Regions from separate parts of the Paenibacillus sp. J5 genome, predicted to be linked through region 2. Evidence: riboswitches for the same ligand, from Rfam matches in the RefSeq annotation. Region 2 holds a riboswitch; the other holds the start of a gene.
The links. Region 2 has a riboswitch for FMN ahead of ACY1JZ_RS13250 (DMT family transporter). Riboswitches for the same ligand answer to the same signal wherever they lie in the genome.
Positions count from the first base shown of each region.

Region 1 (14,813 bases), on a different contig from region 2:
TCATGGATGTCAATCTCCGCCTTATCGATCAGATGAAGCAGCAGATCAAGCGGACCTTCAAAGGCCTCCAGCTTATAAAGCACCGTCACAACATTTGCCCTCCTGCCTTGCTAGCCCTGTAAAGCTTGCGTTAAATTAGCCATCTCAATGGCTGTAGCAGCCGCCTCCCAGCCCTTGTTCCCCGCCTTCGTGCCTGCCCGCTCAACAGCCTGCTCGATCGAATCGGTCGTCAGCACGCCGAATATGGTGGGAACGCCTGTCTTCAGGCTGACCGCCGCTACCCCCTTGGCAGCTTCATTGCATACATAATCAAAATGCGGCGTTGAACCACGGATGACCGCGCCCAGCGTAATGACCGCATCATATTTGCCGCTCTCCGCCATCTTCTGCGCGATCAGCGGAATCTCAAATGCTCCTGGAACCCAGGCCAGCTCAATCTCGGCATCCTCCACGCCGTGGCGCTTCAGACAATCGAGCGCACCGGATACGAGCTTGCCAGTAATGAATTCATTGAACCTTCCTGCTACAATACCATATTTTAACCCTTTGGACACCAAATGTCCTTCATAAATTTTCGTCATATTGTATGAGCCTCCCCAGGCAATTGATATATTGACGCAATTCCTTGTGCATTGTGAGCCGTGCGACCGCCCGGCCATCAGTTATTTACGACTAAGCCTGCTCATTCCTATCGAACCGGAGCATATGGCCGAGCTTTTCCTGCTTCGTATGCAGATAACCGGAGTTGTCTTCATTCTCCTCCATCTGCAACGGAATGCGCTCGACAACTTCCATTCCATACCCTTCAAGCCCGGTTATTTTGCGCGGGTTATTGGTCAGCAGCCGCAGCTTGCGTACACCAAGATCCTTAAGAATCTGGGCGCCGATGCCATATTCCCGCAGGTCGGGAGCGAACCCAAGTTTAATATTCGCTTCCACTGTATCCATTCCCTGCTCCTGTAGCTCATAGGCTCTCAATTTATTGATAAGCCCGATGCCCCGACCCTCCTGACGCATATAGAGCAGCACTCCACGCCCTGCCTCACTGATCTGACGCAGCGCTGCCTCCAGTTGCGGGCCACAGTCGCAACGATGCGAATGAAACACATCTCCGGTCAGGCATTCGGAATGCACGCGCACCAGTACTGGCTCGTTGTCGTCCGCCTCGATCACTCCCTTAACCAGCGCCACGTGCTCCTTGGTGTCCAGATCATTCGTATAGGCTACTGCACGAAAGGTACCATAGTCGGTCGGGAGACGGACATCCACAGCCCGCTGCACCAGCTTCTCCTTCGCGTTGCGATAGCGAATCAGCTCCTTGATCGTAATGAGCCGCAGATGATGCTTTTCCTTGAAGCGCATAAGATCAGGCAAGCGTGACATCGTTCCATCCTCATTGATCACCTCGCAGATGACCGCGGCCGGCACAGAATCACACAGCCTTGCCAGATCAACAGCCGCTTCCGTATGGCCCGCACGCCGCAGCACGCCGCCCTCCTTGGCGATCAGCGGGAATATATGCCCTGGCCGGCGATAATCGGACGGGCGCGAGCTCGGGTCAATCAGCGCCTGTACCGTCATGGCCCGCTCATGAGCAGAAATACCGGTCGTGGTTGAGACATGGTCTACCGAGACAGTGAAGGCAGTGCCGTGATAATCGGTGTTATGCGCAACCATCGGAGGCAGATCGAGCTGCTCTGCCCGCTCCTTCGTAATCGGCACACAGACGAGTCCGCGCGCTTCTGTAATCATAAAATTAATGATGCTCGGTTCAATCCGATCCGCCAAAGCAATCAGATCGCCCTCATTTTCCCGATCCTCATCATCGACCACGATGATTGCCTTACCGGCCATCAAATCCTGGATTGCCTCTTCTATCGAATCAAATCGTATATCGTTCTCCATATCCTCAAGCCTCCTTTAAGATGAAAATTGCTCTTGACCTTCTATTCCGACTGCCTCACTCTCATTGCACGGCTGGATCAACCACCAAGACACTGCCATGGCGGTCAGTGGCTGCAAGATGCTGCAAGCGTGCAATTCATGGGGTCAGCGTGTCACAAAAAACCATGTTCAGCCAAAAAGTCGGTCGTTAGCCTGTCAGTCCTGTGACCTTGTGCTTGCTGGCCCTGATGTCCTCTACTCAGCAGATGCTCGACATACTTGCCGATAATGTCCGTCTCGATATTAATCGTATCGCCCGCCTGCTTCCACTGGAGTGCTGTCGCCTCCAGCGTGTGCGGGATAATGGACACCTGAAAGCTGTGAGCTCCTGCCACCGCTACCGTCAGGCTGATGCCATCGAGCGTTACGGAGCCTTGGGGGATAATATGGCGGAGCAGACGCTCCTGCTGCGGCTCGATGTGGAAGATCACCGCATTGCCCTCCGCCCTGCGGGAGACGATCACGCCGCAGCCATCGACATGCCCTTGAACTATGTGGCCTCCGAATCGCCCCCCAGCCTGCATCGCTCGCTCCAGATTAACGGGGTCGCCAACTTGTAGCTGGCGGAGGTTCGTGTGCCTGTACGTCTGCGGCACAACATCAACGGTGAAGCTGCGGCTGTCATACGCCGTAACCGTCAGACAAACCCCGTTGACTGCAATACTGTCTCCAAGCCTCACTCCCTCCAGCACCTTCGATGCTTCCACAGCCAGCATCAGGGCTTCCCCCTTCTGTCGAATGCTCCGCATCGTGCCGATTTCCTCGATCAAGCCGGTAAACATCGGCTTTCCTCCTCTCTTCTACTGAAGATAGACATTCCAAAAGTTAGGCCTTGTAGACCGGATAGCCGGTTATGCACACGTCATCGCCGATCTGCTCCACCTGCATGCGATCGATCCGCACCGCATCGGCCATCCGCTCCGCCCCGTCAAATTGGAAGCTGGCAGGCGCCTGCAGCCCCCCGATAATCTTGGGAGCGAAGAACATGACCAGCTTATCGATCAGCCCAGCAGCCAGCATCGCTCCATTCAGACGGCCGCCACCCTCCAGCAGGATGGAGCTGATTCCAGCCTCCGCCAGCCTCCGCATCGCCAAGCTAAGATCTACTGACGGGCCAGAGCCGCAGCGAAGCACCTTCGCGCCCTGCGCCTCCAATGCCTGTGCCCGCTCAGTCGATGCGAGCTCCGTTGTCAGTACCACCGTGTCTGCCAGACCGTCGTGAAGCATCCGCGCACTTGGCGGCAGACGCAATCTGGAATCGGCAACTACCCTCACGGGATGCAATCCCTGGACCGGCAGGCGAGTCGTTAACTGTGGATCGTCTGCCAGCGCTGTCGACACGCCGATCAGGATGCCAGCATGCTGATGACGCAGTGTATGCGTCAGCTCTCTAGCCTGCGGGCCGCTTACCCACCGGCTATCGCCTGTCCTGGAGGCGATCTTGCCATCGAGTGTACTCGCCGTCTTGAGTGTCACGAAGGGTCGGCCGGTGCTGATATACTTGACGAAGACTTCATTCAACGTCTGCGCCTCTGCCTCCATCACCCCGGTCTCGACGAGAATGCCGTGCTCGCGGAGCCGGGTAATCCCTCGACCAGACACCTGCGGGTTCGGATCGGTCATAGCAACCACCACCCGAGCTGCTTGTGCCTCGATAATGCGTTCACAGCATGGCGGCGTCAGACCGTGATGGCTGCACGGCTCCAAGGTGACATAGACCGTCGCGCCTTGCGACTGGCTGCCTGCCATCTGGAGAGCATGCACCTCGGCATGGCCTTCTCCCTGCCGCAGATGGGCGCCCAGCCCGACAATGCGGCCGCCCTTCACCACTACACAGCCGACAACTGGATTTACCCCCGTCTGTCCCTTCATGTTCGCAGCCAGTTCAAGAGCCAGCTTCATGTAATACGCATCATTTAATGTGTCCATCAACGCAAAAAACCTCCGTCAGCGTCTCAGCGCCTTCGGAGGGATGAATGTAGAGAAAGCATAATCAAATAAGCCTGCTCCTGTATTTGTAAAAAATACAAAAATGCACAGCACAAACTTGATACGCCATCGTCTCCCTTCTCCCATCCAGACTATACTGTCGGTCCCGGAATTACACCAGGTCCACCGCTGCCGCCAAGCTTATATGGCAGACGGGTCACGGACTGACGCCTCCTCACTAAACACCATGCGAGGGACGATCACCGCCGGTTGGGAATTTCACCCTACCCCGAAAGGAACTAGACTTATATGATTCACCCGAATCATATCACCAAGGCTCGATAATTGCAAGCTTGCACCGATCCTGGCAAGGCAACGTTTAAGCGTGCACACGCCACACTTCTAGCAGAGCCTTGTCTGACACCCGCCCTTTGCCTCTACGATTGCTCCATCGACGCTGAGCCAGACGCTCGCAGCCGAGGGGTTATATACGACATCCAGAGCAGCGGAGAATTTCAGAGCATCAAATGATTTCATGTAATCCACCAGCTCGATGTTCGTCGCGTACCAGATCGATTCAACACCGCCAGCTTGCTCGCAGAATGATTCGATCAGCTCCCAGTTGTGATCCCCGTCAAATTCATAGCTGTGCCCCCATACGTTCATGAGGAACAAATATTGCGGCCGATCCAGTTCAAGGAAGGTCTGCAGCCGATCCAGCAGTCGGTCATTGTGATGGCAGGTCGGCCGCCATTCATGCCAGTCATCCGGCATGTCGAAGCCGCCAGTTGTCTGCACCACGCGCGCGTATTCGATTCCCAGCCCTGGGAGCAGCTTCTTGATCTGCGTCGTGTAGGAGCCGTTCGGATAGCTCATGCCGCGCACCGTGTAGCCCGCCAATCGCTCAAGTCTTTTGCGATCCTCCATAATCTCGTGTACCAGCAGCTCCTTCGGACAGCGCGCGATCGTCGGATGCGTCAAGGTATGTGCCGAAATCTCATGACCCTCATACAAGGCTGCCGCTTCCTCGCCAGTTAGCCTGCCGCTGCTCCCGAACAAGCCGCTATTCAGATGGAACGTTCCCTTTATGCCATGCTGATTGAATAACGCAACCAATCTTCTGTCCGCGAAAACACCATCGTCATAGCTCATCGTCAGCGCCTTATATCTGCCTTGCGGGAAGCACAGCATGATTTTACCCATTTCATTCAGCTCCTTCTGTAATCGCATACATTTTGGGCTTAGCAAAACGGACAGGCTCTCTTGTATGGAGACTCCTGCCCGCCGGTTCTTCCTCCTCACTCCTAGAGCGGAGGCTTGTCCTTTAGTTCTCGATGATCTCAACCTTCTCCATCTTGTCACGGCCTTGGAAAGCATCGACGAACTCCATGCCCTTCGTCACTTTGCCAAATACAGTATGCTGGCCGTCCAGATGCGGCTGTGGCTGGTAGCAGATGTAGAATTGGCTGCCACCGGTATTGCGACCCGCATGCGCCATAGCCAGCGTGCCACGCTCATGCTTGTTCGGGTTGATCTCGCAGTTGATCTGGTAGCCTGGGCCACCTGTTCCCGTTCCTTGCGGGCAACCGCCTTGAGCGACGAAGCCTGGAATTACACGGTGAAATACCAGACCATTGTAGAAGCCCTCATTTGCCAGCTTCTCGAAATTGGCAACCGTATTCGGCGCATCCTGATCGAACAGGTCAATCAGCACCTCGCCGCCATTTGCCAAGGTAATTTTTGCTTGCTTTGCCATATGAACGTTCACTCCTTATATTGAATTTGCTTATGTAACCCTATCATCATACTACAATCTGCCTCAATAAGCCAAGCTGTTCCAGTGCATCACGCAGCGCTTGGCAGCCCTATCAAAGATACGATGAACGTCATGCCTGCTTTGCTCCCAATGAGGACACCTCACAGTACGGCTAGTCTAGCTCGCCCCCACGATCGCAAGTCAGGGCCGATTGCTGCATGAGCTGCTAATCCGATCTGCTCCCCTACAACAGGAACCTGGCTGCTTAGCTTAAACAGATACTTAAACAGATAGCCCCCCGGCATTCATTGCCGGGAGGCTGTCTTCATGCTGCCGCCGCATAACGGCTGAGCTAGGCTAGTGGTTTATTTGCTTAGTTGCCCACAGAAGCTTTTTTGAGACGACTAGGGATCAAGTCATTGCCTACAATGTTCTCGAACGATTCGCGTTTCACTACCAGATCAGCCTGTCCATCCTTCACGAAGACAACGGCTGGCCTGCGAATACGGTTGTAGTTGCTAGCCATGGCATAGTTGTATGCGCCAGTACAGAATACAGCCAGCAGGTCGTCCTTATGGACAGCGGGCAGCTCCAGATCCCAGATCAGCATATCACCACTCTCGCAGCATTTGCCTGCGACAGATACGGTCTCGGATACAGGCTCATTGGCGCGGTTCGCCAGGATGGCATCGTACTTGGATTCATACAGCGCCGGACGCGGGTTGTCGGTCATGCCGCCGTCCACAGCGATATATTTGCGGATGCCTGGAATATCCTTGCTGGTGCCTACTGTATAGAGCGTTGTGCCAGCATCGCCGACGATGCTGCGGCCCGGCTCCACCCAAATCTCCGGCAGCGGATAGCTCGCGTGGGTAAAGTTGGAGATGATGGCATCCGTGATCGCCTTCACGTATTCGCCCAGCGGAAGCGGCTTATCTTCATCGGTGTAACGGATGCCGAAGCCGCCGCCCAGATTCACCACCTGGAAGGTCAAGCCCAGCTCATCGCGCACCTGCACCGCAAAGGCTGTTACTTTATCGACAGCCATACGGAAGCCCTCTACTTCAAAAATCTGGGAGCCAATATGCGAATGAACGCCGAGAATTTCCAGATGATTCAGCTTCAGCCCTTCTTGAATGGCGCGATATGCCGAACCATTGCCCAGATCAAAGCCGAATTTGGAATCCTGCTGGCCTGTAGAAATATAGTCATGCGTATGCGCCTCTACCCCTGGCGTAATGCGGAGCAGAATCTTCACGCGCTTGCCCTTCGCTCCAGCAAGCTCATTGAGCAGATCCAGCTCGATGAAGTTATCGACTACGAAGCAGCCGATATTGGCATCCAGCGCCATATTGATTTCGTCAACGGTTTTGTTGTTGCCATGGAAGTGGATGCGTTCCACTGGGAAACCAGCCTGGAGCGCTGTATGCAGTTCACCATCGGATACAACGTCAAGCGACATGCCTTCTTCCTCTGCCAGCGCGCACATCGCCATCACACAGAAGGCCTTGCTCGCATAGGCTACCTGGAACTTCAGGCCCGAGGCCTTGAATGCCTCCACATATTCGCGGGCGCGTTGACGCACGAGCGCCTCGTCGACAATATAAAGGGGCGTTCCGAATTCGGCAGCCAGCTTCGTTACATCATTGCCGCCGATTTCGAGATGGCCCTGTTCATTAATTTTGCTCGTTCCATGTAAGTACATATATTGTTCCCTCCATTTTTCCATGTCAGCCTGGTTTAATCCTAGTAACCAGTATAACGGAAAAGTACACGGATGAGAAATAGATTATCTTGAAGAACATTTGCACTTTTGCGACTATTTTTTGGGAGGCATCTTGTTAAGCTGCTGAGGCTGCAGCAGGTTGGGACGTGTGCGATTATGCAAAACCGGCACACGCAGCAAGATGCTCCACAAGGCCCTGGCATCAAATGGAATGAGCGGCCACATGTATGGACGGTTATAGGAACGCTCCATGACCAGCACGATGAACGCCAGCGTGGATACGAGCATGAAGCCGGGAACATGGAGCACGGCAACTGCAATGATGAGCAGCAGTCGCACAATTCGGTTCGCCAGGCCAAGCTCATAGCTAGGTGTCGCGAACATCCCGATGGCTGCTACAGCCATATATAGGATGACCTCATTAATGAACAGCCCCGTCTTGACGGCTACATCGCCAATTAAAATCGCGGCAATCAGCGACATCGCAGTCGCCAGCGGAGTCGGTGTATGCACCGATGCCATCCGCATCAGATCCACCCCCAGCTCTGCCAGCACAAACTGCAGCACGAGCGGCAGCCGCCCAAGCTCGCTCGGGCCGATAAAGGCGAGCGCCGCCGGCTTAAGCTCCGGCTGGAGCACATACAAAAACCATAGGGGCAGCAGAAACAATGAGGCGAGAATACCCAGAAACCGCACCCAGCGCAGAAAGGTGCCAATAAACGGGGTCTGACGGTTTTCCTCTGCATGCTGCACCAGGTCAAAAAAGGTTGTCGGCAAGATCATCACACTGGGCGTCGTGTCCACAAAGACCGCTACATTCCCCTCCAGCAAATGCGAGGCGACCACATCAGGGCGCTCGGAGTAACGCACGAGCGGATAGGGGTTCCATCCCCGCTTCACCGTTGCCTCCTCCAACTGCTTGTCAGCCATCGGCAGTCCATCCAGTTCAACATCTTCCAGCTTGCCCTTAATCGACTCCACCAGCTTCGGGTTTGCGATGTCGTTAATATAGGCAATGCATACATCCGTCTGCGTCCGTCTTCCGATCTTCATAATCTCGTAGCGCAGACCCGGATCACGCAGCCGGCGCCGCACCAGTGTCACATTGACCATCAATGTTTCGACGAAGCCATCGCGGCTGCCTCTGACGACCCTCTCCAGCGTAGGCTCCTCGGGCGAACGGGCCGGGAATAGCTTGGCGTCAATAATGAGCGCTGTTCCTTCATCCTCGATGAACAATGCAGTGCTGCCTGCCAGCACCGCATCCACTACCTTGTCAAAATCATGCTCAGCCGTTACTTGAACAGCCGGCACGTACAGCTCAAAGAATGCATGCAGCGCATCGGAGGAGACCTGCTCAGGAGTCAAGTACGTTAACCGCTTTAGCACCTCGGTTAGCACCACATCCTTGACAAAGCCGTTCATGAAGAACAGCGACGTTCTGCGCTTGCCGAAGGTCATCTCTCTGGCTACGACGTCGAAGCTGTCGCCTAGCCCCACGCTCTTCTCCAGCAACTGCCGAAAATCATCCAGCTTATGCGGAACAGGCTGACGCTTCTCATGTCGGTCATCCTGCGTCCCGCCACGCTTGGGAGAGCCCCCTTGTTGCTGTCCGGCGCTCTGGTTCTGATTCACGCTATCCTGCTGCTGACCGTCCTGAAGCGCACCTGGCCAAGAGGCATCGACTGCCCATACGGGCTGGCTGCTCTGCTCCCTGCTCCGTTGACGGTTCCCTTCCGTTGCCTTCGCCCCCTCTCCTTCCTGGCTGTTGTGTGCTTCCGCCGCATCGGGTTGGACCATGCGATCTCTCTCATGGGCTGGCATAGCGCCCGGCTGTCCATGAGGAGGGGTATGTCCACCGTCATTATTGCCTGTATTCCACTCTCTCAACTGCTCCACTCTCCTCGCCTGGACTTTGAATCGTTACCATTGATACACGAGCCAATCAAACAGCGAGCCCAGCACCTTGCCGAGCACCATCGACATGACGAGCGCCTGAATGAACGTACCCAATTGCAGCCGTTTGGCCAGAATCGGCAATACATTCATGACTTCAGTCAGCGCCGCAGCGAGCATCCCGATAAATATGCCGTCCAGCAGCCCCATTCCCGCCAGAGGCAGTGCGTGAAGCGGCAATCGGAGGCTCCAGTCGAGAAAGTCTGCCAGCGACCAGTAGACCGAACCGGCGACCAGCGCAGATTCGAACCAGACGGACTTCTGATAGGCGTTGGCCAGTTGAGCCAATCTCGGGATCAGATCGAACACGACCAGCAGAGCTACCATGCCGCTACCGACGGCAAGCCCGCCTCCCAGCCCCAGCAGTGCAACAAACATCCCCAGCAGCAGCTCAATCATCGGCCTGCCGCTGTTGCTTTTCGTTGCGCTGTTTTTTGCCCATCTCCTCTGCGATTACATACGTATTGACGTTTTCCTGATACATATACATCTCCAGCTCCAGCGGATTCGGCTCATCATTCAGACGTTTGCGGAACAGGTGATTGAAGAACAGTACCATCCCAAGGCCAATGCCGAGCGAATAAGGGATTTGAAACCAGAGCGGGTGCTCCTGACGTTTCCCCGTTACCAGCTCTGATATGCGCTGGTGCACCTCCTTCATGCTGACATCCGCATGAAAATTCATAATCGCCAGCCCTGCGCCAAAAAACAACAGCAGCCAAGCAAAGATAAGTACAACCTTTCGAGGCTTCTGCGGCTTGGGACTGATCATGACCAACACCTGCGGGTCGCCATAAGGCTCAATCGTCAGTTCAGGATAAGCCTCTCGAATCGTCTGAATAATATGCAGAATATCAATGACATACCGATTGCCGTCCTCAGGACGATGCCGATACAGCTCCAGCTTGCCAAGCGTTTGAGCCAACGGAGTATGCAGCAGCAGCCGTGCTGCTTGTCCCAAGGTGACCGCTTCTCCTGGCCGTATCGTAATCCGCTTGCGCAGACGCAAATATAAGGTTGAGCTCCCCACAGCTTCCATCACGCACCATTCCTTTGCTACGGATGTTGGATTGTCTGTCTTATTATGAGAATCCGCTGCTGCCTCTACTCCACGGACATACAGGTAAAAACTGAAAAAAGACCGCACAGTGGCGGCCTATATGCTCCTATCACTGGAGACAGTAGAAGTTTTGTTTCTTCCACTGTCTCCTTGACAAGGCGCAACTTGAGGCCTTTACTGTGCGATCTGATCTTTAATGCATTGCAATATTTTCTTTTCCAGCCGTGACACCTGTACCTGGGAGATGCCTAGCCGCGAGGCCACCTCTGATTGTGTCTGGTCACGGTAATATCGCAGATAGACGATAAGCCGTTCGCGTTCGGACAAGGTGCCGATCGCTTCGTTCAACGCGAGCTTGTCAAACCATTTTTCCTGTGAATCATCCGAGATTTGATCCATCAGCGTGATGGGATCGCCATCATTCTCGAACACAGTCTCATGAATCGAGGTCGGCGGCTTGTTCGCTTCCTGGGCAAAGACGACATCCTCCGGCGAGATGCCGAGCTGCTGAGCAACCTCCTTGATCGTCGGCTGCCTGCCATGTACCTTCGAGAGCTCATCCTTCGTCTTTCGAACCTTGTTCGCCAGCTCCTTCAATGAGCGGCTTACCTTGAGTGTCCCATCATCCCTTAGAAATCGCTGAATCTCCCCGATAATCATCGGCACCGCATAGGTTGAAAACTTGACATCATAGGAGAGGTCAAATTTATCGACCGATTTGAGCAAGCCGATGCAACCAATCTGGAACAGATCCTCTGGATCATAGCCGCGGTTCATAAACCGCTGAACCACAGACCAGACCAGACGGATATTGCATTGGACGAGGGTATCCCTGGCTATCGTATCACCAGACTGGCTGAGCAGAATAAGCCGTTTCACTTCCGTATCGTTCAGATAGGTTTGCGATGCTTGCTTCATATCGACTTCCATGAGGCTCCACCCCTACACGCCTAATTGTAGAGCGCTTTTTTTGATTCGATTCGCTTCATCATCGAAATGCGCGTCCCATGCTCCTGCGAGCTGGTCACTTCAAATCGGTCCATAAAGTTTTCCATAATCGTAAAGCCCATGCCTGAGCGCTCCAGCTCCGGCTTCGAGGTGTAGAGCGGCTGTCTGGCTAACTCCAGATCCTCGATTCCATTTCCCTTGTCTATTACCGTAATGGACACAGTATCCCCGTCAATAGACGCCTCGATCGTCACAATGCCTTCCGGATCGCTATCATAGCCATGAATTATCGAATTGGTTACGGCTTCTGAAACGACGGTCTTCAGATCATTCAACTCCTCAATGGTAGGGTCCAGTTGAGAGATAAAAGCAGCAACTGCTACCCGTGCAAAAGCTTCATTCTCCGATCTGCTGGAGAACGACAGCGTCATAAAGTTCGTTCCACTCATGATACGACCTCCAGACTTGAGAGCGCCATCCGCTCGTCATCATGAATTGTCAGGATCTTGAACAGTCCAGACAGCTCAAGCAGGCGGTATACGCTGGCATTCACATCGCATACGACCATTTTACCGCCTCGGCTTTTGAGCAGCTTGTAGCGACCCAGGATGACTCCCAGACCCGAGCTGTCCATGAAGACGAGCTCCTTCAAACTAAGAATGACATGATCACTGCTTCCGCGGAGAATGGCTTCCTCCATTTTTAGCTTCACCGTATCCGCCGTATGGTGATCGAGCTCCCCCCGCAAGCGGACAATCAGCACATTGCGGTAATGCTCCAGCTCAACCTGAAGACTCATAATCTGTTCACTCCTTCCGTTGTTAGATCAGAGTGTTCTACATGCGGCTATACCATTCCTGCCTCACGACAAAACTAGAAGAAGCCCGCTAGAAGCTGACAAAAAGCGCTACGCTCTAGGAGAACAACTGTGCCGCGGTGCGCTTGATCAGCGTCCACCAGCTTGCCTTGGCTACATTGCCCGGCGACTCAACATCGAATTGCGCAAGCACCTTATCCCCTTGATACACTGTCAGCTTGCCGATGACTTGACCTGCCGCTAGCGGTGCCTTAAGCGGGCTGTTGATGGTCAACTCATGCCGGATGTTATCTGTCGCGCTTCCCTTTTTAAGCAATACACTGTATGGATGCTTTGCCGCAATCGGCAGCTCGTTTGTTTCGCCCTTCTCCACAGCCACGCTTCCCAACTGGTCGCCAGCCTTGAAGATCGGATGGTTCATATATTGGGCAAATGAATAATCGAACATCTTGCCTACCTCGGCATTGCGAGTCTTAGTATTCGGTTCCCCCATGACGACACCCACTACGCGCAACGAATCACGCACTGCAGTTGCAGTCAGGCAAAACTTTGCTTCACTGGTATATCCAGTCTTCAGCCCATCCGCCCCACTATAGAAGCGAACCAGCTTGTTCGTATTGACCAGCCAGAATGGCTTCTCCGAATCTTTGCGCAGGTAGTCCTGATACTGTCCGGTATATTGGGTAATCTCCTGATGCTTGAGCAGCTCTCTGGACATGATGGCAATATCATAAGCGGAGGAATAATGGTTCTCTGCTGGCAGCCCGTTGCAGTTGACAAAGTGGGTATTTTTCAGTCCCAGCTCTTGTGCCCGCTCGTTCATCCGTTTGACGAAGGCTTCCTCTGTACCGGCGATTTTTTCGGCCATCGCCACCGAAGCATCATTGCCTGAAGCCATCGCGATTCCCTTGAGCAGCTCCTCTACCGTCATCTCCTCGCCCGGCTCCAGAAAAATCTGCGAGCCGCCCATGGATGCGGCATATTCACTCGTAACGACCTTGTCCGTCCATTTAATCTGCTCCGAATCGATCGCTTCCATGATGAGCAGCATCGTCATCACCTTCGTAATGCTCGCTGGCGGGAGTCGGTCATGGCTGTTCTTCTCATAAATTACCGTTCCACTGTCCGCATCGAGCAATATGGCCGAACGGGCAGATGGCGCCAGATCCGGGGTCTCACTAGGCACCGCCTCCTCGGCCATAACCGCTGCTGGGAACAGCAGCAAGGCAGCCAAACCTAGCATCATCACTTTATACCAATATGTTTTCTTCATTGCGGTCTCCTCCTGTATCCGGTGCCTGAATAGTCAAGACTTTGCGCTTCCTGTGCGCAGCTTGACACTCCAAGCTAGATTCTCCTCTACAGTGTCGACCGCTTATATGAAATCTATTCCATTTCTACAAAATATAAAAAAAATCACCTTTCGAAATGAGTGGCGGTCGCTGTCTTTTGCCGCGAAACATGGTCGCTTTTTGCAAAAGACAGCATTCTCATTCGATAGGTGATTCCCATAGGTATCTTGTCACTTCATGGCTATGAAGCGAGCTTGCGGCGTGCTGTGCAGAGGTTTGGGACATGCATAGCCGCATGGTGGATTGCGATCCCCAACGCCATCCAGCCAAGCTGCCCTGCTGCAACCATACCCAAGCGGGTGATAACTGGCCTGCAAGGTATCTAAAACACCAGACCGACGATTGTCCGAGCTGATTATACATGCTCGGGACTACGTTTTGCGGCTGGCGCATTTTTCCTTTTGCGCTTTGATAATAACCTGGTCCAGCATTTCACTTAGCAGCAACACCTCCCGATGCAGCAGCGACTGCTTACGTGTGGCGGTAGCCACCATCTGACCACGCAGCTTCTCAAGCTGCGCCGTACCCAACTTGTCCATTTTTGTCACTCCATTAAAGGTTTGTCATGGACAGTATACGACGACCGCGATACAAATGTTGTCACAATGGGTCGAATCCAAATTTTACATTTTTGTAACAAATTTTTCAACTTTTTCATTTCACTACATCAAGCTTTTTTCAAGCGGTTCTCACGGATTAAGGCAAGCCAATCAAGATTAGAGCGAAGGTATAACGGCGAGTACAAGCCCTAAAAATTGAGATTTTACCTTCTCAGTCGTCTCCATAACCTCCTGATGAGATAATGGCTGATCCAGTATGCCTGAAGCCATATTGCTGATGCAGGAGATGCCCAGTACCTCTACACCGCTGTGACGAGCTGCAATGACCTCCGCAATCGTGGACATGCCCACAGCGTCGGCGCCCATCGTCCGCATCATCCGAATCTCGGCAGGCGTCTCATACGAAGGCCCCAGCACCCCGACATACACGCCTTCGCGCAGCTCGAAGCCCAGCTTGCCCGCCTCCGTCTTAGCAATGGCGCCAAGACGTCTGCTATAAGCCTCCGACATATCCGGGAAGCGCGGTCCGAGCTCCTCGTCATTGGGACCAATAAGCGGATTGCGACCCGTTAAGTTGATATGATCGGTAATGATCATCAGATCGCCCGGCTGATAGCCTGTATTGATCCCGCCCGCGGCATTGGTTACCACCAGTTGCTTCACTCCCAACGCCTTCATCACACGCACAGGGAACGCCGTCAGCTCTGGCCCATATCCTTCATACATATGAAACCGACCGCGCATCAGCACAACAGTTCGCCCGGC
Region 1 covers NZ_JBUEDD010000010.1:3,382-18,194, forward strand. The annotation lists gene ACY1JZ_RS18120 (segregation and condensation protein A) at 1-89, opposite strand, end outside; gene ribH (6,7-dimethyl-8-ribityllumazine synthase) at 111-581, opposite strand; gene ACY1JZ_RS18130 (bifunctional 3,4-dihydroxy-2-butanone-4-phosphate synthase/GTP cyclohydrolase II) at 673-1,905, opposite strand; gene ribE (riboflavin synthase) at 2,058-2,726, opposite strand; gene ribD (bifunctional diaminohydroxyphosphoribosylaminopyrimidine deaminase/5-amino-6-(5-phosphoribosylamino)uracil reductase RibD) at 2,770-3,873, opposite strand; FMN riboswitch at 4,005-4,174, opposite strand; gene ACY1JZ_RS18145 (polysaccharide deacetylase family protein) at 4,276-5,076, opposite strand; gene ACY1JZ_RS18150 (peptidylprolyl isomerase) at 5,198-5,629, opposite strand; gene lysA (diaminopimelate decarboxylase) at 6,003-7,334, opposite strand; gene ACY1JZ_RS18160 (spore germination protein) at 7,449-9,245, opposite strand; gene ACY1JZ_RS18165 (stage V sporulation protein AB) at 9,279-9,710, opposite strand; gene ACY1JZ_RS18170 (stage V sporulation protein AA) at 9,703-10,350, opposite strand; gene sigF (RNA polymerase sporulation sigma factor SigF) at 10,546-11,301, opposite strand; gene spoIIAB (anti-sigma F factor) at 11,322-11,768, opposite strand; gene spoIIAA (anti-sigma F factor antagonist) at 11,765-12,118, opposite strand; gene ACY1JZ_RS18190 (D-alanyl-D-alanine carboxypeptidase family protein) at 12,234-13,409, opposite strand; gene ACY1JZ_RS18195 (aspartyl-phosphate phosphatase Spo0E family protein) at 13,860-14,027, opposite strand; gene ACY1JZ_RS18200 (purine-nucleoside phosphorylase) at 14,205-14,813, opposite strand, start outside.
Region 1: it holds a riboswitch for FMN, as region 2 does, so the genes downstream of both, ribD (bifunctional diaminohydroxyphosphoribosylaminopyrimidine deaminase/5-amino-6-(5-phosphoribosylamino)uracil reductase RibD) here and ACY1JZ_RS13250 (DMT family transporter) in region 2, are expected to answer to the same signal.

Region 2 (14,813 bases):
CTACCGCCGTCCAAGCCGGACTGATGAGCGGCAAGACTCCAACCAAGTTCGTCCCGAATGCGAAGGCGACGAGAGCTGAAGCGGTAGCTGTTATTCTGGCGATGACGAATGTGCGGAGCAACGACGCATCGCAGCCGACAACGGAGGCGCAGGAGCCATCGCAGCCACAGAATCCGGCACAGCCAACCGCAGCAGTCAATGCCAAGGGCATCGCGAACGGCGAGTACAGTCTAAGCTACACTGTATTGAAGGATAAGACCGAGAACCAATCGGTTATGGATGAATATACGCTGAAGCCAGCCTCGGTCAAGGTTGATGGGGATAAGTATACGGTGACGCTGACCTTGAAAAATGCGAGCTGGATCAAATCGCTCAAGGTCGATCCGGGCAACGTCAACCATGACGCCTCCAAATTCGTTGAAGTCAAGACCATTAGCGAGGACAAGGTAAAGGATACCCGTGTAGTGCAATTTGAAGTTACTGGCTTGACTGATAAGCTATATGCCTATACGCATGTAATTGTTACGGGGGTTCCAGGGCTCGACTACGATAATGAGTACATTGTCCAATTCAAGTTCGACGCAGCAAGCTTAAAGGCGATCTAATTCACATGACACGCGAGACGTCATAGCGGTTCCGAAGAGTTGCTGTGGCGAGCGGATCAACCATCACGAGGATGTCAGGCAACTGGCGTCCTCTGTGATTTTCATTGAGCGGGGCCAACCCGTATGAAGCAGGAGAAGGGAGAAAGCGATGAGAGTAGGACAGAAGCTGCGCCTGCCAATGCTGCTGGCACTGCTGGTTATGGTTGTGATGACGGGCTGCTCAGCTAGCGGGTCAGGATCACAAGCAAGCAGTGGCGGTGCAAGCGGGGATGCGCAGAAGCAAGGAAGCGAAGTGAAGACACAGCCAGTGTCCCAGGGGATCGGTGAGGAGGCGAAGGCCGAGCAGCGTGTCATCGCGACTACCGTTGCGGCTACGGAGATGATGGATGCGCTGGAGATTGAGCTGGTGGGCATCCCGACCAGTGTCAAGGTGCTGCCGCAGCGCTATGACGGGCTGACCAAGGTGGGCAACCCGATGAAGCCGGATATGGAGATCGTCAAGTCGCTCAAGCCGACGGAGGTGCTATCCGTTACGACGCTTGAATACGATCTGAAGCCGATCTTTGATTCGGTGGGCATCACAGCCACATTTCTCGATCTGACCAGTCTGGAGCAGATGAAGCAGGCGATTGCGGAGCTCGGCAAGCGATATGACCGCGGGAAGCAGGCCGCCGCACTCCTCCAGCGATATGATGACAAGCTGGCGGACATCCAGCAGCGGATCGAAGGCAAGGAGCAGCCGACGGTGCTGATCCTAATGGGCGTCCCAGGAAGCTATCTGGTAGCAACCGAGCATTCCTACATTGGCGATCTGGTGCGGCTGGCCGGAGGCAAAAATATCGTGCAAGGCGAAGCCGTCGAATACCTGGCCTCCAATACAGAATATTTGCAGCAGGCGAACCCGGACATCATCCTGCGGGCAGCGCACGGCATGCCGGAGGAGGTTGTCGTGATGTTTAATGAGGAATTCAAGAAGAATGATATATGGAAGCACTTCAACGCAGTGAAGAACGGGCGCGTCTACGATCTGGAAGAGGCATTATTCGGCACGACCGGCAATCTTGCGGCGGACAAGGCGCTGGATGAGCTGATGAGGATGATGTATCCGCAATCATGAATGAAGACTCGCAATAACGAATGAAGACTCGCAAAGGATGTCTGGAATGAACAAAATTGCATGGAGCTTTGCCAGCGTAATCTTATTATTGCTGGTCGTCAGTTGCTACTCCGCCATCAAGGGGAGTCTGCAGGTAGGGGTGCTCGAGCTGTTCCAGGGATTGTGGAACGGCGACAACGAGACGGTTCATATCATTAAGGATTTGCGCTTCCCGCGAATTATTGTCTCGCTATACACGGGGGCATGTCTGGCGGTATCCGGTGTACTGCTCCAGGCGGTCATGCGCAACCCGCTGGCTGATGCCGGTGTCATCGGGATTTCGTCCGGGGCGGGTCTGTCCTCGCTGTTATTCGTCAGTTTTTTTCCGGCACTGTTCTTCTGGATGCCCCTCTTTGCCTTTATCGGGGGAGCCTTTGCATTTTTCCTGGTCTATTCCTTATCCTGGAGATCCGGGCTTAGTCCGGTACGCATCATCCTGGTCGGGATCGCGATCAATGCGATGTTCACTGGTATGGGGCAATCCTTCAATTATCGGGGCAGCTATGCGGCGGGCAGTGTCAATCAGGCGACCACCTCGATCTTCTCGATGAAGATATGGAAGGATGTCGACATCATGATGATGTACGGCACAGTCGGTCTGGTCGCAGCTCTATTCCTGTTCTCTTGGTGCAATGTGCTGTCCCTGCAGGACAAGACGGCTCATAATCTGGGCATTCATGTGACTCGTGCCCGGCTGGTTATCTCTGTCGTCGCTGTCCTGCTGGCCTCGATCGCGACAGCAGTGGGTGGACTGATCGCCTTTGTCGGCTTGCTGGTGCCGCATATCTCGCGTATCCTGGTCGGCTCCGACCATAAGGCGCTCATTCCGTTCTCTGCGCTGGCGGGGGCGCTGCTTATCCTGACGGCCGATACACTGGGGCGCACGGTGCTGGCTCCTAGTGAAATTCCAGCCTCGATTATTATGACGATTATCGGCGGGCCGTTCCTTATCTTTTTGCTAAGAAGGAGTGGACGCATCGATGGAAATTAATCAGGTCGTGTTCTCGTATGACCGCAAGACCGAGCATTTGAAGGGTGTAAGCAGCCAGATCGAGCCAGGCAGGGTCACGACGATCATCGGGCCGAACGGCTGCGGCAAATCGACGCTGCTGGGCGTCATGTCCAAAAACATCGTACCGCAGAGCGGTGAGATCGTGCTCGACGGCAAGGCGATCAGCAGCTATAAGCCGAAGGAGTTGGCGAAGAAGCTGGCGGTTGTTCATCAGCATAACGACGCTCCCGCGGATATTACGGTCGAGAGGCTGGTGAGCTATGGCAGAATGCCGCATCGCGGTATCCTGTCGCAGAACAAGGAGGAGGATGAGCAAGCTGTTGAATGGGCGCTGTCGCGCACCAAGCTGCTGGACAAACGGACGAAGCCGATCGACCAGCTATCGGGGGGAGAACGTCAGCGTGTATGGATCGCGATGTCGCTGGCACAGCGCACGCCGATTCTTTTTCTCGATGAGCCGACGACCTATCTGGACATGTATTACCAGATTGAGCTGCTGGAGCTGATCCGCGACCTGAATATCAGCCACGGCTTGACCATCGTCATGGTGCTCCATGATATTAATCAGGCGATCCGCTACAGCGACCATATTATTGTAATGAAGCAGGGCGAGATTATGGGACGCGGTACGCCGCAGGAGGTTGTGACCGAGGAGACGATGAAGTCGATCTACGGCGTTCATGTCGTGGTGAAGCAGGATCAGGAGCTAGGTCTGTATATTGTTCCCGTAGGCATATAACGATCTAATTCCCATTAGGTAAAATATGGATATTTGATTATTATTATGAAATTAATATCAGATTAATCCAAGGGGCTATCCGAAAAGTAAGTAGTTTAGCCGGGTGATTACAAAGCTAAAACCCTAAGAATGCTGTACTAACATTCTTGGGGTTTTAGCTTTAGTTAAATTGGGGTCAGCTCCGGCATTAGGTCAACCGCTGTACACAGGCAATGCCGCAGCATCCGAGTTGAACAGAAGGCGGTTGCTTGCCGCCTTGCAGAACAGCCCTTGCCGATGCTCCTGGTTGTGCTGCGGTATGGCTGCTACAGTTGTTGGGGCGTGCAAGCCCATATCGTGTCCAGGAAAGTCGGGAGCAGGCATGTGGTTCGGCCGCCGCCGTCATGCAGCGCGCGAGGCACTGTGGCTAGGGCATACGGCGCCCGGCTACGATATGCGCCAGGTCTTGGAGCTGGCCCATCATGGAGATGGGGTCTTCCCGCAGCCAATCCAGGTTTAATGGATAGACGCAGCCCCTTCGCACCGCATCTAACCCCTGCCATAGCGGACTGGCAGTCAAGGCGCGGAACTGCGCCTTAGACTCTGTATCCGGGGAGACGACAACAAACATGTGGTCGCCAGCATATAGCGGCATCTCATGCAGCGGTATATCCGCCTTGAATGGATGCCCCGATTCGCGCTGCATAGCTTCTACAGCCGCCGGGGCACGCAAGCCCATGTCGCGGTACAGCACTCCCATGTCGTAGTATACCTGGAAGGTTGATGGCAGGCCGCGCAGCCAGAAGAACGATACAGACTGGCTGGCGGAGATGCGCGAGCGCAACTGCTCTCGCGTCTCATGCAGTCTCCGCTGATATTGCTCGCTCCACGCCCTTGCAGCTTGGGTGCGGCCTGCCATATCCGCGATCAGGGCGAAGCGGTCAAAGAACGGCATCGTCCACGCAATATCGAGTGTTGGCGCAATACGTGCATACTCTGCGTAATGGTGGCCGTTGAAGGTAATGATGACATCCGGCTTCAGCTCTGCCAGCTTGTGAAGATAAGGGGTCACTACCGATTCGCCGATCTCCGCGATATTCTCGACATGGCCTCGGAAATAACCGCAATCCAGCAGTTGACTGGGAGCGCCGATCGGCTTGATGCCCAGGGTCAATATTTCACCTAAAAATTGCATCGACACCACCCGTGTCCGCTGCTTCCTGATCTTCATATACAGACGAGGCGAGATGCCTGTGTGCGCCTTGAAGCTGCGACTGAACTGGAAGGAGTCGCTGAAGCCCACCTTGCCCGCTGCTGCCTGAACGGACATTCCCGGCTCCTCCAGCAGATGCGCGGCCTGCTTGATGCGCTGTCCGATCATGTAATCGATGGGACTTTGCCCGGTCAACTGCCGGAACAGGCGTGAATAGTGGCGGACGGACAGGCCAGCCTTGCCGGCCAGTTGTTCCAGTGTAAAAGCGAGCGGCAATGTCTCATGTATCGACTGCACGGTTAGTTCGACAGCCTGCATGGCGTGCTGTGCTCTGCCGCCTGTAGGCAAGCGTGCCGCCTGCATCATCCGATAGATAAGCTCCTGAAAGGCAGCGTGTTGGCCGTAGCATTGCACGGCATCAGACGCATCGATGGGGGAGGAGAGACGCTCAGCAAGCTCACGGCACCGGGCGTAGGGAGCCGGCTGCAGCAGGGCGGGCTGATCCAGCGACAGCGGGGGGACGCCTGGAGTAGGCACACGCGCTGACGATGCGCCCGCTTCCGACACGCTCGGGGGCTGCGTGCTCGGCGGAGACACGCTTGTCGAGAGCAGCTCGGGGAGAGCGATGGGCTCGAATTCGATCAGGTGCAGCATGAGCGGACGCCCCGACACAGAGTGGAGCTGCAGAGCTTCGCCGCGAGGCAGGAGGAGGCAATTGCCGGGCTTCAGCACCCAGCTACAGCGCAGCCCTTGCGCCTCCCCTTCGCCTTCGGCAGGCAGCAGTAGCGACGGCCGATCGCTTCTAACGAGCGCGGCAGCGCTGTGCGCGTTGATATTCATTTGGCGCGATCCGGCCCATATATATAGGGGCATTATCATCGATGTTCCCCCCCCGCATGTCTGAATGCTTAGCACAGCGAATTATTGGCTCAGCAATCTGAGCGCATCGTCCAGTTGTGCTTCAAAGGATAAGATATCATAGGAAAACCATAGCTTAGAGTCTACCGTGTAGATGTTATTGTTCTGCACAGCAGGCAGTTTGTGCCATAGGCTGCTGTCTTCTACCTGTTGCAGAAACTCAGGATCATTGTCGAACTTCACGACGAACAGTCGATCGGCTGAGGCATATTCGGGCAGTGTCTCCAGTGAGACACTCATGCCAAGCTCATGGCCGCCCTTATCCCACTCACGCTTCACCGCATCCGTCATCTTAAACTGAAGGGTTTGATACAAAGTATAGCCTACGTTCAGGTCGCCGTAAATTCTCAGTTGTCCTTTTTCGTACCCGCCGATCACTACAACACCGAACGTTTCATCGGGGCGCACATGCTTCGCAAGCGTGGCGCGCACATCGACGCTTTTGGCTTCATAAGCGCTGATCCAATTCTCCGCTTCCTGCTTTTTCCCGAGCAGACCTGCGACATCACGGAAATGCTGAAAGGCGTCACGGCCTTCCCACTTGATGACCACCGTCGGGGCAATCTTGCTCAACTGATCCAACTGTGCTTCATTCCATTCGGCGGCAATAATCAGATCCGGCTTCAGTTGGAGGAGCTTCTCCAGGTTGGGGTCATTGGCTGCCCCGACATCCTCAATGCCATCAATCCGATCCGCGAGCGACTTGTAATTGTTCAGCAGGTGGGATACCGCACCGATCGGCTTGACGCCGACAGCGATCATTTCCGGCAAATATTGCGTGGTCACAATCCGTTGCGGCTGTCGTGGAATATCCACATTGCGTCCTAGTGCATCGGTGAAGGTCTGTGTGGCGTCAACCTTCTCCGGTTCACTAGGATGAGCAGGGTTAGGCGCTGTCTCCTCTTTGCCGCAGGCGGACAGGATAGCGGTCAGGCAGAGCAGCCCGATAAGCAGGCAGAGTTTGAGGCGATGAATGTTCATAGCAAAAGATCCCCTTTGTACGCATAATTGATAATCATTATCAATTATAGTGAGAAATGCAGATGACGTACATGACATATCTTGCCCTGTTCTTGTCATATGTGGACAGAGGCCTGCCCCCAATTCATATAACACTGTGTGTACGGCGCAGAAGACGGGGTCCACGTGAAGGAAAATGACATGGCCATGTAGAATGTCCTATTAGGCATGTATCAAGAGAGTGGAGGAGGGGACGCAACATGAAGCTATTGTTTGCTGCTGCTGAGGGCAGCCCTTTTGTCAAAACAGGGGGATTGGCCGATGTAATCGGGGCGCTGCCCAAGGCACTCCGCAAAAACGGAGTGGATGCCCGCGTTGTGTTGCCTAAGTACAAGACCATTGCCCAGGAACAGGTGCAAAGGATGCAGTTCATCACGCATATAGAGGTTCCGATGGGATGGAGAGCCTGCTACTGCGGTATTTTCATGACTGAGGAGGAGGGCGTGCCGACCTATTTTATCGACAACGAGTATTTCTTCGGCGCACGCGATGGCATATATGGGCACGGTGATGATGAGGAACGGTTTGCCTTCTTTAATCGTGCTGTGCTGCACATCTTGCCTCATATCGGCTTCCAGCCGGACATCATCCACAGCCATGACTGGCATACAGGCATGGTCGCCCCGCTGCTCCACAAGCACTACCGGCATGATCCTTTCTACCACTCGATCAAAAATGTATTCACAATTCACAATTTGCAATATCAGGGCGTATTCTCCCATCGGATACTGGGCGAGCTGCTGGAGCTGGATGATTCCTACTTTCGATCCGAAGGGGTGGAATACAAGGGCGGTGTCAGCTTCATGAAAGGTGGCATCCAGTATGCCGAGCATGTAACGACGGTTAGCAGAACCTATGCACAAGAGATTCAGACCGATTATTTCGGGGAAGGGCTGGATGGCTGCCTGCGCTGGCTGGGCGATCGGTTAAGCGGCATCGTGAATGGCATCGACCAGCAGAGCTATAATCCGGCGACTGACGCGGCGCTTGCCTACCGATACCGATCCAGCCTGAATACGAAACGGCAGAACAAGATGGAGCTCCAGCGGGAGCTGGGTCTGGAGCAGAACCGGAGGGTGCCGATGATCGGGATGGTCGGACGGCTGACTGCTCAGAAGGGGCTGGATCTGGTGGAGCATGTGCTGGGCGAGCTGCTGGAGCAGGACAGCTTCCAACTCGTGGTGCTGGGAACCGGGGATGCCGTATACCAGGATATGTTCCGTCACCTGGCCTGGCGCTATCCACAGCGGCTGTCGGCACAGATACGCTTTGACGAGGGGCTGGCCCGGCGCATCTATGCATCCTCCGACCTGTTCCTTATGCCGTCGCGCTTCGAGCCATGCGGCCTGAGCCAGATGATCGCCATGCGATATGGAAGTATCCCGATCGTGCGCGAGACAGGGGGCTTGAGTGACACGGTGCACGCCTATAACGAATATACCGGAGAAGGGAACGGCTTCTCATTTACCCATTATAATGCCCATGATATGATGCATACGATTCGCCGTGCGCTGCGAATCTACGAGCAGCCCGACCAATGGGAGCAACTGGTGCGTAATGCGATGAGCGGAGACTATAGCTGGAACCGTTCGGCTCAAGAATATATGGCCCTGTATGAGCAAGTGATTGCTAATCCGACAAAACTTATATGATTTTATTGCTATCTTTAGCACAACCTATTGACAATTGCCTGCGATGAATTTATGATTAGAAAATAACAACGCCACTTACTTTTTTAATGTAAGTATCTGTCTCATCCGCACGATGAGGTCATAAGGTTCATCTGGCATTGTCTAATAATACTATGTAGCATACTGATCTTCGGGGCAGGTGCAATTCCTGACCGGCGGTGAAGCTGAACAAGCGAAGCCCGCGACTCTCTAAGCCGACAACGGCAAGGGGACTGACTTGGTGTGAATCCAAGGCCGACGGTATAGTCCGGATGGGAGAAGATCGCCAATATCATATGCGCAGACTCTGTTGCAGGCTTCATGCGGCACAGCGTCGGCTTCCGTTCACATCTAAGAGCGTATACGTGCACATGTATACAGGTCTTCTATGTCTATGCGATACAAGGCTTAGTCCGTCAAGAATGGCGACACCCTTCTACGCTTGGGAAACGTGAGTCGGCTAGCTGTCGCTCTATGAAACCATGCAGCGTGGTTGTATTCGGTGAAGTCCGATATAGCTACTTCTGTCGTATGTTTATTTGGCTGGCCCCGTTTCGCTGATTAGTCGCGAGGCGGGGCTTTTCGCATGCAACTCCATAATTCGCCATGCGTTCCCTGAAGGTTGGATGCGTGAAGGAGCATTCAGCCATGAGTCATTTGTCCACAAGCCTATTCAAAAATCAAGCCGTCAAGCCTGCCTTTTGGTTTGTCGTGCTGGGGGCGGCGCTATGGGGCGTCGACCCGCTGTTCCGCATTATCCTGCTCGATTCCTTGACCTCCACACAGATTGCGCTGTTGGAGCACATCATCCTGGTGCTGTTCATGGCGCCGGTCATGTGGAAGCACCGCCGGGAGCTGCGCAAGCTGCGGCTGCGCCATCTGGGCGCGCTGCTGTTCATCTCATGGGGAGGCTCTGCACTGGCGACAATTATGTTCACCAAGGGTCTGGAGACAGGGGATCTGAACGCGGTTCTGCTGCTGCAGAAGCTGCAGCCGCTCTTCGCGATCCTGATGGCGAGATGGCTGCTCAAGGAGAGTCTGCCGAAGTCGTTCGGGACATTGTTTATCGTAGCTATCGTTGGCACATATCTGTTGACCTTCGGCTTCAAGCTGCCGTTCACCAATCTGAACGATATTATTCAAATAGGCAGTCTGATGTCTATTGGCGCCGCGTTGCTGTGGGGCGGGTCAACGGTTATGGGGCGCTACCTGCTGGGTGCTGTCAACTATGAGACCGTCACCTCGCTGCGATTCATACTGGCGCTGCCGTTGCTGCTGGCGCTGGTGATCGGAGAGCGCCAGGTATGGACACTGCCGGGAGAGTCGGGGGCGCTGGCGCTGGTCGGCCTCAACCTGCTGCTGCAGGCGCTGCTGCCAGGACTGCTTAGTCTGCTGCTCTACTACAAGGGGCTGAGCGCGATCAAGGCTTCTTATGCCACGCTGGCGGAGTTGAGCTTTCCGATGGTGGGCGTGATGATCAACTGGATCGCCTTCCAGCAGGTGGTCACGGTGACACAGGTTGCGGGCTTCCTGATGATCTGGGCGACGCTGCTGATTATATCCCGCCAGCAAGAGCGCAACGCGCAGCCTCTGGCGGCAGCTTGAATGGATAGACGGCACGGGCGAGAGCCTGTGCCGTTTTTTTGGAGGCATAGCCCGCCCAAGACGGCAGAGCCGTTACCGCTTAGCTCCAAAATAATTCCCGCCACGTGTTTCATCGCCCCCGTATACGGTTAATGACAGGCATGGTCGGCAGCAACAGGGCTGTCCCGCCATTCATAGACTTTCATACCTTGCAAGGCAAGCTGCTCACTATAGGCTTGTCTATATTTGTATGTATGGCTCGGCAGTGCGCAGTATACGACTGGAGGAAATCAAGGTGATGTGTACGACATGAAGATGAAGACGAAGATGATGATTGGCTCCATATTTCTAATTGCAGTCGTGGGGCTGCTCGCTGGCATGGGCATCGTCAACACCCGTGATCAGAGCAAGGAGCTGAATCTGCTGTACAATGCCAGATACCAGAAGCTGCTGCTGGCCTATGAGTATCGTACCCAAGTCAATGAGGTTTCCAAGAGTCTTACGAATATGCTGCTGAGTCCGACAGACGAGGCGAAGGCGGCACAGATGGAGCCAATCCGCACGGCCTGGAGCCAGGCAGCAGACGTATACGACCAGTTGGAGCTCACAGAGGGGGGACAACTGGAGACGAAGATATTCTCGGAGATGGAGCAGGCACAGGATGAATATAGAGCTTTTATCCAGTCGGCTCTCCAACTGTCCGGCAAGGGTGAGATCAGAGCTGCGGTCGACCTGCTGATGAACGAGGGGCTGGATGCCCAAAATGAGCTGCTATACCGCACCAACGAGCTGGCAAGCTACCAGAAACGGGGCATGAGTGAGGCGTTCGAGCAGGCGCTGGAGGATAACGAGCGCACTTCACAGCTCATGTGGCTGACAGCTCTGATTGGCCTGGTGCTCAGTGCAGCGGCTATGATGTGGAATGTCCGCCATCTTAGCCAGGGGCTGGACAGTCTGGCAGCTATTATCCGAGGCTTCGCCCGTGGCACATTGGATGCCCACGCGCGCGTGCGAATTTCCCGCAAGGATGAATTCGGCGAGGTGTCGCAGGTGTTCAATAAGCTGGCAGATGATATAGAGGAGAAGAGCAGCAAGGAGCAGCTATACAACAAGCGGGTCGAGGAGGAATCCTGGATTCAGTCCAATCTCGCCGCGGTGGTTACGACGCTGCAGGCCGATACAACGATTGAAGCGGCTAGTCATGCCTTTATTAATACAATCGCTACAATGGTAGATGCTGCTTATGGTGCCTTGTATGTGCGCCAGGGGTATGGGGAACAGCAGTTTTTCAAGCTGGAGGGCGCTTTTGCCTTTGAGGATGAGTCGGCCTTCGAGAAGCTATTCGTATTTGGACAGGGACTGGTTGGCCAGTGCGCGCTGGAGAAGCGGCCGCTCAAGCTGTCCCAGGTGCCGGATGACTATGTAAGGGTGCATTCTGGCTTGGGCAGCAGTGCGCCGTCCCATCTGCTGCTGTATCCCATTCTGTATAATGATCGCACCGTAGCCGTCATTGAGCTGGCCTCGATGACGCCCTTCACGGACTTGCAGCGCAGACTGCTGCGCGAGGTGTCCGGCAATCTGGGCGTGCTGTTCAACAATCTGTTCGACCGTATCCGTATCGGGGAATTGCTGCGAGAATCACAGGCGCAATCGGAAGAGCTGCAGGCACAGTCTGAGGAGCTGATCTCCCAGCAGGAGGAGCTGCGCAGCTCGAACGAACGATTGGAGGAGCAGACGAAGCAGCTCAAGAAGTCGGAGGAGCTGCTGCAGATGCAGCAGGAGGAGCTGGAGCAGACGAATGAGGAGCTGCTGCAGAAGACGCATCTGCTGGAGCGCGAGATGAGGCAGGCGAAGCTGGTAAATGAACAGTTGGAGCGGACGAAGGCAGCGCTGGAGCAGCAGGCCGTGCAGTTAGCCCTGTCGTCCAAATACAAGACGGAGTTTCTGACCAACATGTCCCATGAGCTGCGCACGCCGCTTAACAGCTTGCTGATTCTGTCGCAGATGCTGATGGATAATCAGGAGGGCAATCTGACGAGGAAGCAGGTGGAGTTCGCGGCTACGATTCATTCATCCGGCAGCGATCTGCTCAAGCTGATCGATGAGATTCTAGATCTGTCCAAGATTAGTGCGGGCAAGATGGAGGTCGTGATCGAAAGTGTGCCGCTAGACAAGCTGGAGCAGTACGTTCGACGCAGCTTCATGCCCGTCAGCAGTCAGCGGGGAATTGCTCTGGAGACGGTCTTGGATGATAATCTTCCGACCGAAATCTATACCGACAGCCACAGGCTGAAGCAGGTATTCAAGAATCTGCTCTCCAATGCGTTCAAGTTCACGTCACATGGAAAGGTGATATTCCGTATTCGCCGCGCGCAGCCGCAGGAGCAGCCACTGCTTGCGGGAAGAGGCAGGCTGGTGGCGTTCGAGGTGACGGATACTGGTATTGGCATACCGGCTGACAAGCAGCAATTGATCTTCGAGGCGTTCCAGCAGGCGGATGGAACGACGAGCCGCATCTATGGCGGCACCGGCCTGGGCCTGGCGATCAGCCAGGAGCTGGCCTCGCTGCTGGGCGGAGTCATCGCGCTGAGCAGTGAGGAAGGGAAAGGCAGCACCTTCACGCTCTATATACCGGAGGCGCATATCCCTCAGGAGGAGGCGGGCTCGGAGAGGAACCTTGCCCAGTGGCGGCACGAGCATACGCCTTTGCCGCAGCCTCTGCCGCAGCCTCTGCCGTTGCACGCAGCCGCAGAGGCTGCGGCAGGTCGCGTAGCCGAATGGAACGACAAGGAGGAGCCGGACAAGAGGGCTGATTCGTGTATCGAAGACGATCTGGAGCAGCTCCAGCCATCCGATAAGGTGGTGCTGATCATCGAGGACGATGTCAACTTCGCCAAGGTGCTGCTCGACATTGCCCGTTCCCGCGGCTTCAAGGCGATCGTCGCGCTGCAAGGCGACAAGGGACTGTCGTATGCGCGGCTGTATACACCAGATGCGATATTGCTCGATATACAGCTACCTGTGCTGGACGGCTGGGCGGTGCTTCACCAGCTGAAGCATCATGCGCAGACGCGGCATATTCCTGTTCATGTGATCTCGGTAGCCGACAATATTCAGCAAGGGCTGTCCATGGGCGCGCTCGCTTATGTGAAGAAGCCAGCGGACAAGTATAGTCTGGAGCAGGTGTTCAACCAGATCGAGGCGTTTCTGGAGCGTGATCTGAAGCGGCTCTTGCTGGTGGAGGACGATGAGGCGCAGCGCCGCAGCATTATGGAGCTGATCGGGCATGATGATGTGCTGATCCGTGCAGTGTCCACTGGAGGGGAGGCGCTTGCGCAGCTCAAGGAGCAGCAATTCGACTGCATGGTGCTGGATCTGGGGCTGCCGGACATCTCCGGCTTCCAACTGCTTGATGCGATTCGCGGCCATGAGCGGCTGCGGGAGCTGCCGATTATTATCTATACCGGCCGTGAGCTGGATAAGAAGCAGGAGCTGCAGCTCAAAAAATATGCCGGCACTATCATTATCAAGGATGTCAAGTCCCCCGAGCGGCTGCTGGACGAGACGACGCTGTTCCTGCATCGGGTGGAGGCTGATCTGCCCGAGGACAAGCGCAAGATGCTGCGCAAGCTTCACAATATGGAATCCATCTTTGAGGATAAAACCATCTTGATTGCCGATGACGATATTCGCAATGTGTTTGCGCTCTCCAGTGTGCTGGAGGGGTACAAGATGAATATTGTCTATGCGGAGAACGGCAAGGAGGCATTAGAGCAGCTTGAGCGGCAACCGGATATTGATCTGGTGCTGATGGATATTATGATGCCGGAGATGGACGGCTACGAGGCGATGCGCGAGATTCGGATGAGACCGCAATTCGAACGGCTCCCGATTATCGCAGTCACCTCCAAGGCAATGAAGGATGACAGGGATAAATGCATTGAGGCCGGCGCATCGGATTATATTGCCAAGCCGGTAAATACGGAGCAGCTACTGTCTCTGATGAGGGTGTGGTTATATCAATAAGCAACAGCATGAGATAGGCGAGCGGGAACGGATCGAGATCGAGCTGCTCCTTGATGCCGTGTATCGGATGTACGGCTATGATTTCCGCAACTATGCCTTCTCCTCCATACGCCGCCGCATCTGGCACAGAGTGAACGCTGAGCAGCTTCCGACGATTACATCCCTGTTAGAGAGGGTGCTGCATGATCGGGCATTCATGGATCGACTGCTGGCGGATCTGACCATCCATGTGACAGAGATGTTCCGCGATCCCGAGATGTTTCTGGCGTTCCGCAGAAAGGTGGTACCGCTGCTGCGAACCTATCCGTTCATCCGCATCTGGCATGCCGGCTGCTCCAGCGGCGAGGAGGTGTACTCGATGGCGATCCTGCTGCAGGAGGAGGGGCTGTATGATAAAACCCGCATCTATGCCACCGATGCGAACGGGGATATTCTGGAGCGGGCCAAGACGGGCGTCTTCCCGCTGGAGCGGATGCGTCTGTACACGCGCAACTACATGGAGGCCGGAGGCAGGGCTGACTTTTCGCAATACTATACGGCGAGATATGATTCGGTTATTTTTAATGCCGACTTGAAGAAAAACATCGTCTTTGCCCAGCATAATCTGGTGACAGACAGTTCATTTAACGAATTTCATGTTATTTTGTGCAGAAATGTAATGATCTACTTCAACCAGCAGTTGCAGGATCATGTGCATCATCTGTTGTATGACAGCTTGAGCACCTTTGGTGTGCTGGTATTGGGCACGAAGGAAACAATTAATTTTACGCAGCATGCCGCCGATTACGACGAGCTGGATATGCACAACCGGCTGTACCGGAAGTTCAGATAGAGGATGAGGGCAGGTGAAGAGTGAGTGTATGCTACGGAGCAACCGATTAACATTTTGTT
Region 2 covers NZ_JBUEDD010000006.1:186,283-201,095, forward strand. The annotation lists gene ACY1JZ_RS13215 (NEAT domain-containing protein) at 1-605, shown strand, start outside; gene isdE (heme ABC transporter substrate-binding protein IsdE) at 754-1,722, shown strand; gene ACY1JZ_RS13225 (FecCD family ABC transporter permease) at 1,769-2,752, shown strand; gene ACY1JZ_RS13230 (ABC transporter ATP-binding protein) at 2,742-3,512, shown strand; gene ACY1JZ_RS13235 (helix-turn-helix domain-containing protein) at 3,919-5,544, opposite strand; gene ACY1JZ_RS13240 (ABC transporter substrate-binding protein) at 5,626-6,603, opposite strand; gene glgA (glycogen synthase GlgA) at 6,843-8,294, shown strand; FMN riboswitch at 8,456-8,600, shown strand; gene ACY1JZ_RS13250 (DMT family transporter) at 8,961-9,917, shown strand; gene ACY1JZ_RS13255 (response regulator) at 10,206-13,922, shown strand; gene ACY1JZ_RS13260 (CheR family methyltransferase) at 13,915-14,754, shown strand; gene ACY1JZ_RS13265 (ATP-binding protein) at 14,779-14,813, shown strand, end outside.